One region of the Peribacillus frigoritolerans genome, then DNA from elsewhere that is predicted to be linked to it. Evidence: riboswitches for the same ligand, from Rfam matches in the RefSeq annotation. Region 1 holds a riboswitch; each other region holds the start of a gene.
The links. A riboswitch is a leader RNA that binds a small molecule or an ion and turns the genes downstream of it on or off. The one in region 1 is predicted to bind cobalamin.

Region 1 (4,299 bases):
CCGATAAGTGAGGTGATCACCCCGATCGGCAGTTCCGATGGGGCAATGACCGTCCGTGCTACAAAGTCAGCCAAAATTAGAAATCCGCTTCCTATCAACAATGACAGCGGAAGCAAATGTTTATGGTCAGGTCCCCATATCTTTCGGACAAAATGAGGAATGACCAATCCTACAAAGCCAATCGCCCCTGAAACGGCAACCGCTGCCCCTGTCAATGTCGAACCGGCTATCAAGATCCACATTTTCCGCCGCTTAACATTCACACCTAAGTGTTTTGCCCGGTCTTCCCCAAAAGTCATCGCATTCAATTCACTTGTATTCATGATCAAGATAAACGAACCAAGAATAAAAAACGGCAAAATGATTGCAATATAATTCCATCCGCGCATTGAAACGCTTCCCATCAGCCAGCCGATGATTTGTCTTAATTCATCACCCGTCAGCGCAATCATCAATGAAATGAATGCACTTAAAAACGAGCTGAAAATGATTCCCGTTAAAATGATCGTTTCCACTTTCATCGATCGATCCATTTTTTTTGCAAAAGTCAATACGCAGAGCATCGTGAGCACTGAGCATAAGATGCTCAGTGCCGGAAGAGTGTATAAACCGATGAACGGCAGTGATATATTCAAGAATATTGTCAATACGGCGCCGACCGATGCTCCTGATGAAATACCTAATGTGTAAGGATCAGCGAGCGGGTTCCGGAGCAGCCCCTGAAATGCCGCACCCGCAATCGCAAGCGATGCCCCGACCAAACCCGCAAGCAACACACGCGGCAAGCGGATGTTCATCACGATATTCGTCAGCATCACATCCGGATCAGCAGAAATCGGCAAATGAAAGATCTCCTTGCCGATTATTTGTAAAAGTACGGGAATCGGTACTGACACCGAACCAAAGGAAATGCCTATCGTCATTGCGAATAACAAAATTAACAACGCAATCAAATAAGCAAACGTCCATTTAGTTGTTAAATTGGTTCGGATAGACTGATTTGGCAAGTTCCTCTACTCCCTCTATCAAGCGTGGACCGGAACGGGTCACCAAGTCAGAATGGACATCAAAGACTTTGCCATTCTTAACAGCATTTACGTCTTGCCATCCTTTTCGGCCCTTCACTTCACTTACTGAATCTTTCGTATAATAACCATAAGTTGTAATGATGACATCAGGATTTGCAGCAATCATCGACTCTTCATCAATTTTTGCCCAACCGTCCAAATCAGCAGCAGCATTATCCGCTGAAATAATATTAAGCATCTCATTCATGAAAGTATTTTTTCCCGGTGTGTATATTTCCGGTGAAGGCGAAACCTCCACTAAAACTGTCTTCCTATCCTCTTCCTTTACGGATTTGGCTTTTTCCTCGATATCCTTGAGCTTCGTTTTCATATCCGCAACGATTTCGTTTGCCTTGTCATGTTCACCCGTTGCCTGTCCAATCATTTCAATAGACTCATAGACTTGGTCAAAGCTTTGTGCATCATTGACTACGAGGACATCTATTCCAGCATCCTTAAGCTGTTGTAAACCCTCATTCGAATTATGGGCACTTGATGCATGCGCAAGAACAAGGTCAGGCTTCATGGAGACAATCAGCTCCGTGTTCATTTCCATTCCGCCAACTTTTTCAATTTCCTTCGTTTCTTCCGGGTAATTATCATTATCGGAAACACCAATGACCTTTTTACCCAAACCAAGTGCAAAGACCACTTCCGTATTACTTGGTATTAACGAAACGATTTTCTTCGGTTTTTGTTCTATCGTTACTTTTTCCCCAGTTGCATCTTTAATCGTAATCGGGAAAGCTTCGTGTTGAGCATGATTCGTTTGCTGCTTTTCTTTTCCTTCATCAGTAGTGTCACTGCAGCCGACCATCATGCCTGCAACAAGCAACATCAACAGTATCAGACCAAAAATTTTCTTCATTTTCATTCCCCACAATCTTTTTATTTAATTTCTTTCCACCTCATAATCTCGGAAGATGCCCCCAAAACAAAAAGCACCTCCCGTTAAACGGAAGGTGCTTGTATGGCAACAATATCATTACGGACTTCTTATGGTCTGCCACACACCTTCCCATCCGCGTAGGTTACAGGTGTACGAATTTTGGCAGGTCTCCTGGCTCATGGTCATCGTCAACGGCACCTTCCCATATCTCATACAGTGGTACACAGCCGTCAGCTCCCATATACAGTGGCGGGACCGCGCTGGCATTTCACCAGCTTCCCTTTTAAGTCATTACGACACCAAATCGTTCATATGTATATAATTTTCACTGCCTTCATTATACACCATGTAAGAATCGATTATTAAATGATTTTTCTGAACAGGTTCGAAATGCCCCTGCCACCTTCAATGATTTGAAGCATTTTCAATCAGTGACGCAAACCCATCGACTGATAACCCGGGTGAAATCCGAACTCGATGCAGGGCATGCATCCCTTGTTCCCTTGAAGCTCCCCCAGGTTCGGTAGTGACTGCCATCTTGTATCCAGCTTCCTCTGACAGCCTGAGAGTCTCTTCGTTATACCGGCCAACCGGATAGGAAAGCACTGTCGTGTCCTGGTCGAGAATACGGTCGAATAGCTCCTTCGACTGGACCATTTCAGCTTCTTGCTGCTCTGCCGTCATGCGGTTCAGCTCCAAATGGTTGATAGTATGGCTTTCGATCGAAATCCCATTCCTGCTCATCTCCATCATTTGATTTTCAGTCAGGTGATGACCTTTATCAATGGACTTCCCGATCATGAAGACAGTTGCTTTCATATCATTTTCTTTTATTATCGGAAAAGCCTCCGTGAAGTTATCTGTATAGCCATCATCAAAAGTAAGCCAGACGCACTTCTCACTTGGCATCCGATTCTCGGTTAATACGAGGAATGCTTCTTCAGGGGATAATGTATAGTAGCCATTCTCCCGAAGCCAAGCCATCTGAGACCGGAATTCCTCCCTTGGAACCCGAAGGCGATTACCTTCAGAAATGCTGTGATACATCAAGATTGGAAGCTGGACGTCGGACTCGACCGTTATCCAGTCTTCCGTATCGATTTTGCCCTCCAATTCCTGCCCTTCCCCATTCTCCGCCGCTTCGGCCACTTCAATTTCATCTTCCGCAATCGGTGCAGCAGTCTTTGTGCCTATACCTTCTAAAATCCATTGTGAGCATCCAGGTAAAATCAAAATCCCCAGCAATGCAACCATCCATAAAACTCTATATTTTCCCACTATCATTCTCCTAATTTTTTATAGTGAAATAGTACCAGAAAACTAGCGATTAATAAAGTATTCCATTAAATGAAAAAAAGGGAAAGACGAGAGTGAGGATTTTTTTTCATAAGTATGTGCTATTAGCTTGAAAAGTTTGCCTATAAGAAATATAATAAATAAGTCGTCGACTTTTTTATATGTCCCAGTAGCTCAGCAGGATAGAGCGACAGCCTCCTAAGCTGTAGGTCGTAGGTTCGATTCCTATCTGGGACGCTAATTATAAACCCCTGTTACAAGCGGTCCTTCCGCGGAGTAACAGGGGTTTTTTTCTGTTGGTTAAGAACAATTGATTTTTTGATGGAGAAAACGCAGATCTCAAAGCTAAATTATTTCATCAAGCCATATAGATATAAAAAATCTGATTGCAAACTATGCATAAAGGTTGGAAATATTGGCGAACAAGAATACAAACTGTTTGATAGTAAAAAGCGTTGTATTTATTACGTCAATATATACCTGAAAAAAATAATGGATTTCTGGATATAATCATGTCTTTTTTTGAAATATATGTTTTAACCTGTCCCATCCGGGTATATGAATACTGTAAGACATTCTCACCAAAGGAGATGATAGTGCATGATGAGTACAATCAGAAGCCAATGGAACAAAGAGAATGACGCAGCGGTTTTTAGTCCCGGTGATCAGCGTTAGAGTCAATTGAAGAGTTGGATGATAATCAAACATGGGAATTACTAGTCTTCTCATCCAAAGGAGGAAGATACGATCATGAGTATTTACAGCCTATGGAATCCAGAGAATGATGAAGCAATTTTCAGTCCGGGTGATCAGAAGCCATTCAGTACGCTCATACGAGTAGATTCGGATAAACACACACACTGACAAAACACTTGAATATTAATTACATGGCACCGTACTGAATGAAATTTAGTCGAAGCAGGAATATACCGAAAAAGGATGGAGCGATTGCTCCATCCTTTTTCTTTTATTTATCGAATTTCAGTTTCGCCAAGGCATCTGCCAATGCAGTATTAATCGGCTCTTCTTTATTTTGCTTTTTCATAT
Region 2 (4,299 bases), 2.5 Mb from region 1:
ATGAAGCGATAGGTCAATTCTATTAAATCGATCAATAAGGAAGGCACTTTAAATTTTCGCAGCACGGATAGGATGACGGTAATGGGTGTAGTTAAGGTAAGGAAATATAAACAGCTGATGCTGCCCAATACGACAGTGATCAAATTGGCCACTGTACCGACGCTGTCATCGCTTATGAATATTTGCCAGTTCCCGACCTTCCAGGACCACCATATATTCGATATCGATGTAAATTTACTTGTGAAAGAAAAAAGGATGGTAATTGTTCCAGATAGTATAAAAAATCCTGGCAATAGAAGTAATTTAAGATAATAGGAAAGCGGGATTTTTGCCGCAAAAATGATTAAAGCGCTCATCACCGTAAAAGTGATGAGCGAAACGGCCATATCCCTTACCGTTAACGAAAACAGCAAAAGGGAAAGTGCAAAAACCATCTTTTCCAACGGATGTACATCCTTTAGCCCATTGAAATAGGCATATTTATCAATGAGTAACATGCTTCGATTTTTCTGCCAATTCTTGTTTGGTTTGCTTATTCCTTTGTCTCATCACGCCAATGAAGTATCCAATGAAACCGGCTCCGATTGCAGCTTGAAGCGCAAATAATAAGCTTTCGGTTTCTGCACCTGGCGGCTCCCAAATACTGTTGAACCATGGCTTGTATTCCGGATGGATCTTAGTGATGGCTTCCTCAGCTTCGCCGTCGGCACCGCCAAATTCCGTTCCTTGTTGGGTGATTAACGGTATGGTTGCAAGAATGACAACCAGGAAAAGCAGCAGTAGACTTTTTTTCATATTAACGGGCCTCCTTGGATAAAACTCGCAGCAATTTCAATTCACCTAGATTGTATTTTTTCAAGAAATTCATCACGACGACTGTCAATAACCCCTCACTGATTGCCAAGGGAATTTGGGTCAGGGCAAAAATCCCTGCAAATTTACTGAAAGAGGCCATGAATCCTCCTACCTCGGATGGAAACGCAAGAGCAAGTTGAACGGAAGTGACCACATAGGTTCCTAAATCTCCAAAAGCAGCTGCCAAGAAAACGGCAAGTGAAAAAGACCACCCCAATTTAGTTGCACCCTTGAAGACAAAGTAAGCAATGAACGGTCCGCAAACGGCCATGGAAAATGCATTGGCTCCTAATGTCGTCAATCCTCCGTGAGCCAGTAATACAGCTTGAAATAACAGAACGATGGAGCCAACGACACTCATGGCCAATGGTCCGAATAATATGGAACCCAAACCAACTCCGGTAGGGTGCGAAGAACTTCCGGTAACGGAAGGGATTTTTAAGGCCGATAAAATAAATACAAATGCGCCCGATAGGCCAAGTATCATTTTTGTTTCTGGGTTTTCCCTTACTTTGGACCTAATGGACCGGTAACCCAAGATTAAAAATGGAAGCGTCAAGGCCCACCAGAATATAGCCCATTCTATGGGTAAAAAGCCCTCCATGATATGCATGGCCAATGCCCGTTTTGGAACAAAAAGCAGTAAAATGACAAAATAAATAATTTTCCAATTGGTTCTTTTCATTCTTTCTCCTTTCAACACTTTTAATTTTTCTGATCAATCTTGAGAAGAAAAGCGGCGCCCAAAATAAAAAGCACTTCTCTCAAAGGAAAGAAGTGCGTAATGAACAGGAATTGTGCAGCATGAACCAACCATGGGCCATTCTGCCTGATCCGCACGCCCATCCTCGTAGGCTGAAACAGTTTCACGCTTCATGGCAGGTCTCCTGGCTTTGGTTCATCATCCCATTACATCCTTCCCATCTCATTTGACAGTGGATTAAAGTAATGGAACTTCCCTTTACAGTGGCGGGACCGCTCCGGATTTTCACCGGCTTCCCTTTTAAGCTGAATTCCGAGAAATTCAACACCATGAAACTTATGTAATTATTTTGAAAATTCTCGTATAGTTTACCATAAAGAAATTATTCCAGCTACACTATCTTTTTTTTTTCGGGACGAAGTTTGTTGCGAGGAAAGGATTGTAACTGGTTTTACACTATTAAACTTTTCTAAACAGTCGGAATAAACTATTGAATTTTGATAAAGTTGTTATATGATAGATTAAGTTAGTTAGAAATGTATAATAAAACCAAATATTTCATTTTAAAAGTGCCCTTGTGTGAATAAGCAAGGGATAATAGGGAAATCGGTGAAAATCCGATGCAGCCCCCGCTACTGTAAACGCTGATGAAATTGTCGATAGCCACTGGCCTGATGCCGGGAAGGGACAAAGTAAAATGAAGCGTAAGCCAGGAAACCTGCTTTTAAAATTGCATGATACTTTTCGGAGGGAAAGGTAGAAGGACTATGACGATTTTGGGAGGATTTGGCATGCTTGCCTTAGGCTCCCCATTCATATAGTTTTTTTAAAACCTTGACTCTAATGTTAAGGTTTTTTATTTTGCCTTTTCCCTGAACTCAGGAGGAAGAAGATGACTACTTGGAATTTGACGGGTACAAATACGCATCTGTTGATTTGTAATGGGAGCAGCTGCATGAAAAAGGGCGGGGAAGAAGTAACCCAAGCGATTCGCGATGAAATTGCTTTAAAAGGACTGGATCTGAAAATCCATACAACCAGGACACGCTGTAACGGAAGATGTAAGGATGCCTGCGTTGTGATTGCCTATCCCCAAGGAAACTGGTATCGAGTGGAAACGCCTGATTTCGGTCGGCAGATCGTCAGTAATATCGATGAGGGTGAGTTTGTTCCACAGATGATCTATAAATTCAATGATGGCGAAATGACCCCTAATCCAGATTTTCCTGCTCATACGGGTATTTCAAAGAACAAAGCGTAAAAGGAGATGTCTTAATGAGTACAAACGGTAAATTATTCGTCGTGGGCTTTGGGCCCGGGAATTTTGAACACATTACCAAACGTGCCGTCGAAGCCCTTCAAGAAAGTGACTACATCATTGGTTATAAAACTTATGTTGAACTCATTCAGGGACTGCTTACAAATCAAACGATCATTAGTACGGGGATGACTGAAGAGGTATCACGTGCACAGGAAGCAGTGAAACAAGCGGAGCTGGGAAAGAAAGTGGCGGTGATTTCCAGTGGGGATGCCGGAGTTTACGGGATGGCAGGGTTGGTTTATGAAGTATTGATTGAAAAAGGCTGGAAAGAAGAAACTGGAGTGGGCATTGAAGTCATTCCTGGCATTTCTGCAATCAACTCATGTGCGTCTTTACTTGGGGCACCAGTCATGCACGATTCGTGTACGATCAGCCTCAGTGATCATTTAACTCCTTGGGAACTGATCGCTAAAAGGGTTGAAGCAGCTGCAATGGCAGACTTTGTCATTGCACTTTATAATCCGCGAAGCGGCAGGCGGACCCGGCAAATTGTTGAAACTCAGAAAATTCTCCTTCGCTACCGCTCGCCGGATACACCTGTCGGGTTGGTGAAAAGTGCTTATCGCGATAGGCAGGATGTTGTTATAACCAATTTGCAGGATATGTTGAATCACGATATTGGAATGTTGACCACCGTCATTATCGGTAATTCATCCACCTTTTTATATGATGACAAAATCATCACACCAAGAGGCTATCAGAGAAAATATACTTTGAATTCGGAAAAGCAAACATTGAAGCCGCATCAGCGACTGCAAAAAGAAGCGGAACCGTGGGCATTAGATCAAGAAGCCTTAACCGAGTCCGCTGGAGGAGTTGGATTACTTACAAAAGCACCAGAAAAGAAGCCAGCTTCCTTTGAAATGGCAATGGAGGCCCTGTCAAGAGTCAAGGGTCAAACCGTTAAGCAATCCATTCAGCCGATTGTTCAGCAAAAAATGGAGTCGGTATTCGAACTTGCGGTTAGTCCAGGTGTGGCGAATAAACAATTCACTCCCAAACAAATGATGACACTTGCGGAAGTTGTCGGGGAAAAGGGAACGATGGAATACACGCCAAATCATAAAATCGTCTTAAAGATTCCGACAACGGAGCCGGAAGTCATTACGGGGAAATTGCAATCAGCAAACTTTCTTTTGTCGCCGATTGGAGATGTACTGACATTAAAAGCCTGTGATTTCTGTGATGGTGAAAAAGCGGAATCCATTCCTTATGCGGATGAAATACACCGGGTGCTTGGCGGAATGAAAATGCCCAAGGAACTGAACATCGGTTTTAATGGGTGTGGGATGGCTTGTTATAGTGCTGTGATGGATGATATCGGGATTGTCTTCCGAAAAGGGAAGTTCGACTTATTTCTTGGAGCTAAACCAGTTGGAAGAACAGCCCATCCGGGTCAGCCGGTTGCGGAAGGCATTGA
Region 3 (4,299 bases), 1.2 Mb from region 1:
ATACACATCTTCCATAGTCGGTGTTGACGTATTGGAAGACTCTTGGATATATGTATTGATTCCGGCTTCTTTCAGCTCTTGGACGGTTCCTAATGTTTGTTCCGTAAAGGCGCTTTTCCAGCCAGCATATGCAAAATCCGGCTCTGCTTCAAAGAAAACTTCTTTTGAAGGGTATTCCTTGGAAAGCACAGGCACCGTTTCATAGGCATCTTTATACTTTGGCAAAATTTCGTCATCCAAATAAGCCGTACCTGCCATTGAATCCTGCAACCCCAATGCAAGCATGATTTCCGTCGCATGCTGATTTAGCGAAACCGCACGTTTTGGGGCCTCTGCATAGGTGAATTCATGATCCAGATTCTTGATGACCACCGTTTCTTTTCCACTTTTTTCACTCTGTTTACCTCCGTCCTTTGAAGCTTCCTCGGAGTTATTGCAAGCGCCCAATATCATCATTGCCAAAAAAAAACTGATGCTTAACAAAATCTTTCGGTAACCAGTCATATATTTTCCCCTCATATCTATTGTTTTTTTTATATATGTGCTAAAAAGGTGATATGCGTCTTTTGCGTGATGGGGTGTATGCCGATTTCCGTTTCCACCCCGAACACCTTCCTTATCATTTTTGTCGTCAATACAGCTTCTGGTGTTCCGGATGTGATCACTTTGCCATTTTGGATGACATATATATGATCACAATACATGGCTGCCAAATTTATATCATGCAGGGCCGTCAAGACGGTAACGTCCAGCTTTTTAACAAGGTCCAGCAATTGGAGCTGATGCCGGATGTCTAAATGATTCGTTGGTTCATCCAGGATGATGATGTTCGCTTCCTGGGCTAGGGCGCGTGCTATGAGGACACGTTGTTTCTCACCACCCGACAAACTCATGAAACTCCTGTCTTCAAATCCACTCATTTCGACGCGAGCTAATGCATGATTGACGATTCGTCTATCTTTCTCCGTATCTCCCTGAAATAACCGCTTATGAGGATGCCTTCCCATCCAAACCATCTCTTGTACACTAAAGTCAAAGGTCAGGGATGTTTCCTGACTGACAACCGCCATTTCCCGGGCTGTTTGTTTCTGTGAAAGCCGGTAAAGGTCACGGCCGTCGAGGTGAACAGATCCCGTATGCGGCTCCAAAATCCGGGAAGCATTTTTTAATAGTGTGGATTTCCCGCTCCCATTCGGGCCGATCAGCCCAACGAACTGCCCAGTTTTTATATGAAGGGTTATTTCCTCAATGATAGGAGTGTCCAGAATTGAATAGGATACTTCTTCAATAGCTAATCTCACTTGCCCCCACCTCCAAATGAATATGAACTTCGCCGCAAAAGCCAAATGAAGAATGGCCCTCCGCAAAGTGCGGTGACAACGCCAATCGGAAGTTCTTGAGGTGCCAGGACCAGCCGGGCACATACATCTGACCAAATGACGAGGATCATGCCAATCAATATGCTGCATGAAAGAACACGTTTATGGTCTGTCCCGGCCAATAGCCGGGCTAAATGTGGTACTACCAGACCGATGAACCCAATCGAACCGCTTACAGCCACAACTGTCCCCGTAACAAGGGACGTAATGATGATCAGAACTTTACGGAAGGCTTCCATATTGACTCCGAGCGTCGCGGCGACTTCTTCGCCCATCAATAAGATATTAAGGGAGCGGGATTGTACGATAAGGAACAATGAAACCACAAGCACCACAACCGCTGGAATCGGTATGTATTCCCATTTTGCACCCGCTAAGCTGCCCATCATCCAAAACATCGCTTCACGGATGCCGGAATCTTTTGGTGCAAGAGTGACAATGAAATTAGTGACGGCAGACATGATCATCGATATGGCTACACCCGCCAATAACAGCCTTGTCGTTTGAATTCTCCCTCCCACTTGAGCCAATAAATAAACGGAAAGCATCGCAGCCATGGCCCCCAGGAATGCACCGAATGATAACGCATATTGTCCGAATATAGGCAGCGCCCCAAAAAGAATGACAAGGGTTGCCGCAACAGAAGAACCAGATGAAATGCCCAGGATATACGGATCTGCAAGTGAATTGCGCACCAAGGCCTGGATGACGACACCCACTACGGATAATCCCGCACCTACCACCGCACCGAGCAATACACGGGGCAGACGGATATCCCAAATGATCCGCTCTTGTGCGATACTCCAATTCACCTCCAGAGAATCACCGATAAAAGGAAGATGCCCTAAGGCGATCTTCCAAACCGTTATTGCTGACATCTTAACTGGCCCAAGGGTAACAGCGAATGTAATCGATAATAAAAGAATGCACAGCAAGAAAAATATCAGGAAACGAAACCTGCGCTTGGCATTTCTCTCAAAATGGTCAAGCATATCCTCATTCTCTTTCAATGAGCTTCTAACCAATGACTCTTCCAATGATGATATCCTCCTTCAAAAAAACACACAAAAAAACCCCAATCCTTTTAACAAAGAATGGAGTTACGAGTATAGGCCAAAAAATACGGAAGGACCTAAGTCCGCCTTTTCTTACTCTCGAACACCTCTCCTCTCAGCGAAGGAAAAATTGGTGATGCTCACTGGGTAGGTCTCCTGGCTTCCAAATCAACATTTCCTTTCGTCTTCCCTGACTGAGTCAAGTGACATCCTGAAAGAAAACTCCTTGGTTACAGTGGCGCGACCACTCGGGATTTGCACCCGATTCCCTGTTACCCTTTGTTCACACAAAGGCACCCAGCGGCAAATATATGAACTTCGCAAAATTTTCCAAACATTAAATACAACGTTAGTATAGTATACTCCCCATCTTTTCACAATTAAAAAAATGGGAATGCGGTCTATTAATAGAGGAATATGGATTTATAGATTCTTTCTATAATGGTAGAAAGTTAGCTTTTGACCAGTATCCGCACTAATTTCCTCATTAATCGAAATCCGTTCAAAACCGTTTTTCACTAAAACCTTTTGGGAAGCGATATTGTCGCTTGTCGTTTTGGCATGTATTTGAGTCACATTTAATTCCGGCGCCAGATTGACCAAAAGCTTTAAAGCTTCGTTCGCAATCCCTTTTTGCGTAAACGCTTCACCGATTCTATAACCGACATGAGCCGTCCCCTTAATAGGGTCGATATCCACAAGATTAATCCTGCCGACGATTATGCCTGAACCATCCTTAATCAAATAAAAAGAGGAGATAGCATCTTCTTGCTCTTTTAATAATTCCTTATGCCTGATTCCAAACGTTCCAGAGCTATAATAATCATCTCCCCGGCTTGGAACTGTTTGCTCGAAAAACCTTCTATTATTGCATTCAAATGCAAATAACGCTTGTGCATCCCGTTCATTAAGCCTTTCAATGTATATATCCATCATTCTTTCATCCTTTCAAAAAAACGCTAAGCATATGCGGCCTGATATATCATTCAAGAAAACCAAGGGCTTATCCTCCCTGATAAATATATATTGAAAACCGTTTATATGGATAACACTGTCGCATACTGACAAAATTTGATACCCTCTATACCATATCATTCCAAATTTTAATGGAACCATCGTATCTACTAATTTCTATAAAAACCCCAAAAAAGTTGAGAATAAATATTTTTATATACGTTGTATAAAGTGTAAAAGCTTTTACAAAAAACAAGGGGAATCATGTCATGAAGTCTACGAATAAAAATTTTATCGAGCGGTTGCAACGCCAAGAAGAAGACGCATTGGAATTTATAGTGGATACCTATTTGCCACTAATCAAGGGGGTAACATATAAGGTTCTCTCTCCTCTTAGGAACGACGGTGTCATGGAAGAATGCATCAATGATATTTTTCTTTCAATCTGGAACAATTCAATAAAGTTCCATGGGGATACAACTGATTTCAGAAAATGGATTTGTGCGATCGCTAAGTTTAAAGCGATTGATTATTACCGAAAAGCCATGAAGAAAATGGAGCTTACATCAGGTTACACAGAAGTAGATCCAGAAAAATCTGCAGAAGACGAACTGATTATACTGGAAGACAGAAAAGAACTGCTTCAGTTAATTGACCTTTTAGAACCTGTAGATCGGGATATTTTTATCATGAAGTACTTTCTTGGTTTAAAAAATGAGGATATCTCGATAAAACTCGGGTTGACCAAAGCATCAATAGATAATCGAATTTATAGGGGAAAAAAGAAGCTAAGTCAAAAAGCTACGAATCTTAAGTTAGGAGGCAGTGTCGTATGAAGGATATTTATGAATTATTAAATGATATAGACATAGACGAAACTGAATTTAAGGAAATAGAAGTCAGCGAACTAG

Region 2: it holds a riboswitch for cobalamin, as region 1 does, so the genes downstream of both, ABOA58_RS11625 ((2Fe-2S) ferredoxin domain-containing protein) here and ABOA58_RS27140 (ABC transporter substrate-binding protein) in region 1, are expected to answer to the same signal.
Region 3: it holds a riboswitch for cobalamin, as region 1 does, so the genes downstream of both, ABOA58_RS21165 (FecCD family ABC transporter permease) here and ABOA58_RS27140 (ABC transporter substrate-binding protein) in region 1, are expected to answer to the same signal.

The regions. Positions count from the first base shown of each region.
Region 1 is NZ_CP158190.1:5,470,670-5,474,968, forward strand. Features, by position in the region: gene ABOA58_RS27135 (FecCD family ABC transporter permease) at 1-1,007, opposite strand, end outside; gene ABOA58_RS27140 (ABC transporter substrate-binding protein) at 970-1,941, opposite strand; cobalamin riboswitch at 2,101-2,275, opposite strand; gene ABOA58_RS27145 (polysaccharide deacetylase family protein) at 2,362-3,240, opposite strand; tRNA gene ABOA58_RS27150 (tRNA-Arg) at 3,416-3,489, shown strand; partial or broken gene ABOA58_RS27155 (DNA topoisomerase III) at 4,220-4,299, opposite strand, start outside.
Region 2 is NZ_CP158190.1:2,369,720-2,374,018, forward strand. Features, by position in the region: gene cbiQ (cobalt ECF transporter T component CbiQ) at 1-497, opposite strand, end outside; gene ABOA58_RS11610 (energy-coupling factor ABC transporter substrate-binding protein) at 484-795, opposite strand; gene ABOA58_RS11615 (energy-coupling factor ABC transporter permease) at 797-1,540, opposite strand; gene ABOA58_RS11620 (hypothetical protein) at 1,574-1,732, opposite strand; cobalamin riboswitch at 1,716-1,905, opposite strand; cobalamin riboswitch at 2,109-2,298, shown strand; gene ABOA58_RS11625 ((2Fe-2S) ferredoxin domain-containing protein) at 2,451-2,819, shown strand; gene cobJ (precorrin-3B C(17)-methyltransferase) at 2,834-4,299, shown strand, end outside.
Region 3 is NZ_CP158190.1:4,319,916-4,324,214, forward strand. Features, by position in the region: gene ABOA58_RS21155 (ABC transporter substrate-binding protein) at 1-504, opposite strand, end outside; gene ABOA58_RS21160 (heme ABC transporter ATP-binding protein) at 534-1,301, opposite strand; gene ABOA58_RS21165 (FecCD family ABC transporter permease) at 1,298-2,371, opposite strand; cobalamin riboswitch at 2,564-2,750, opposite strand; gene ABOA58_RS21170 (GNAT family N-acetyltransferase) at 2,858-3,367, opposite strand; gene ABOA58_RS21175 (sigma-70 family RNA polymerase sigma factor) at 3,658-4,224, shown strand; gene ABOA58_RS21180 (DUF4179 domain-containing protein) at 4,221-4,299, shown strand, end outside.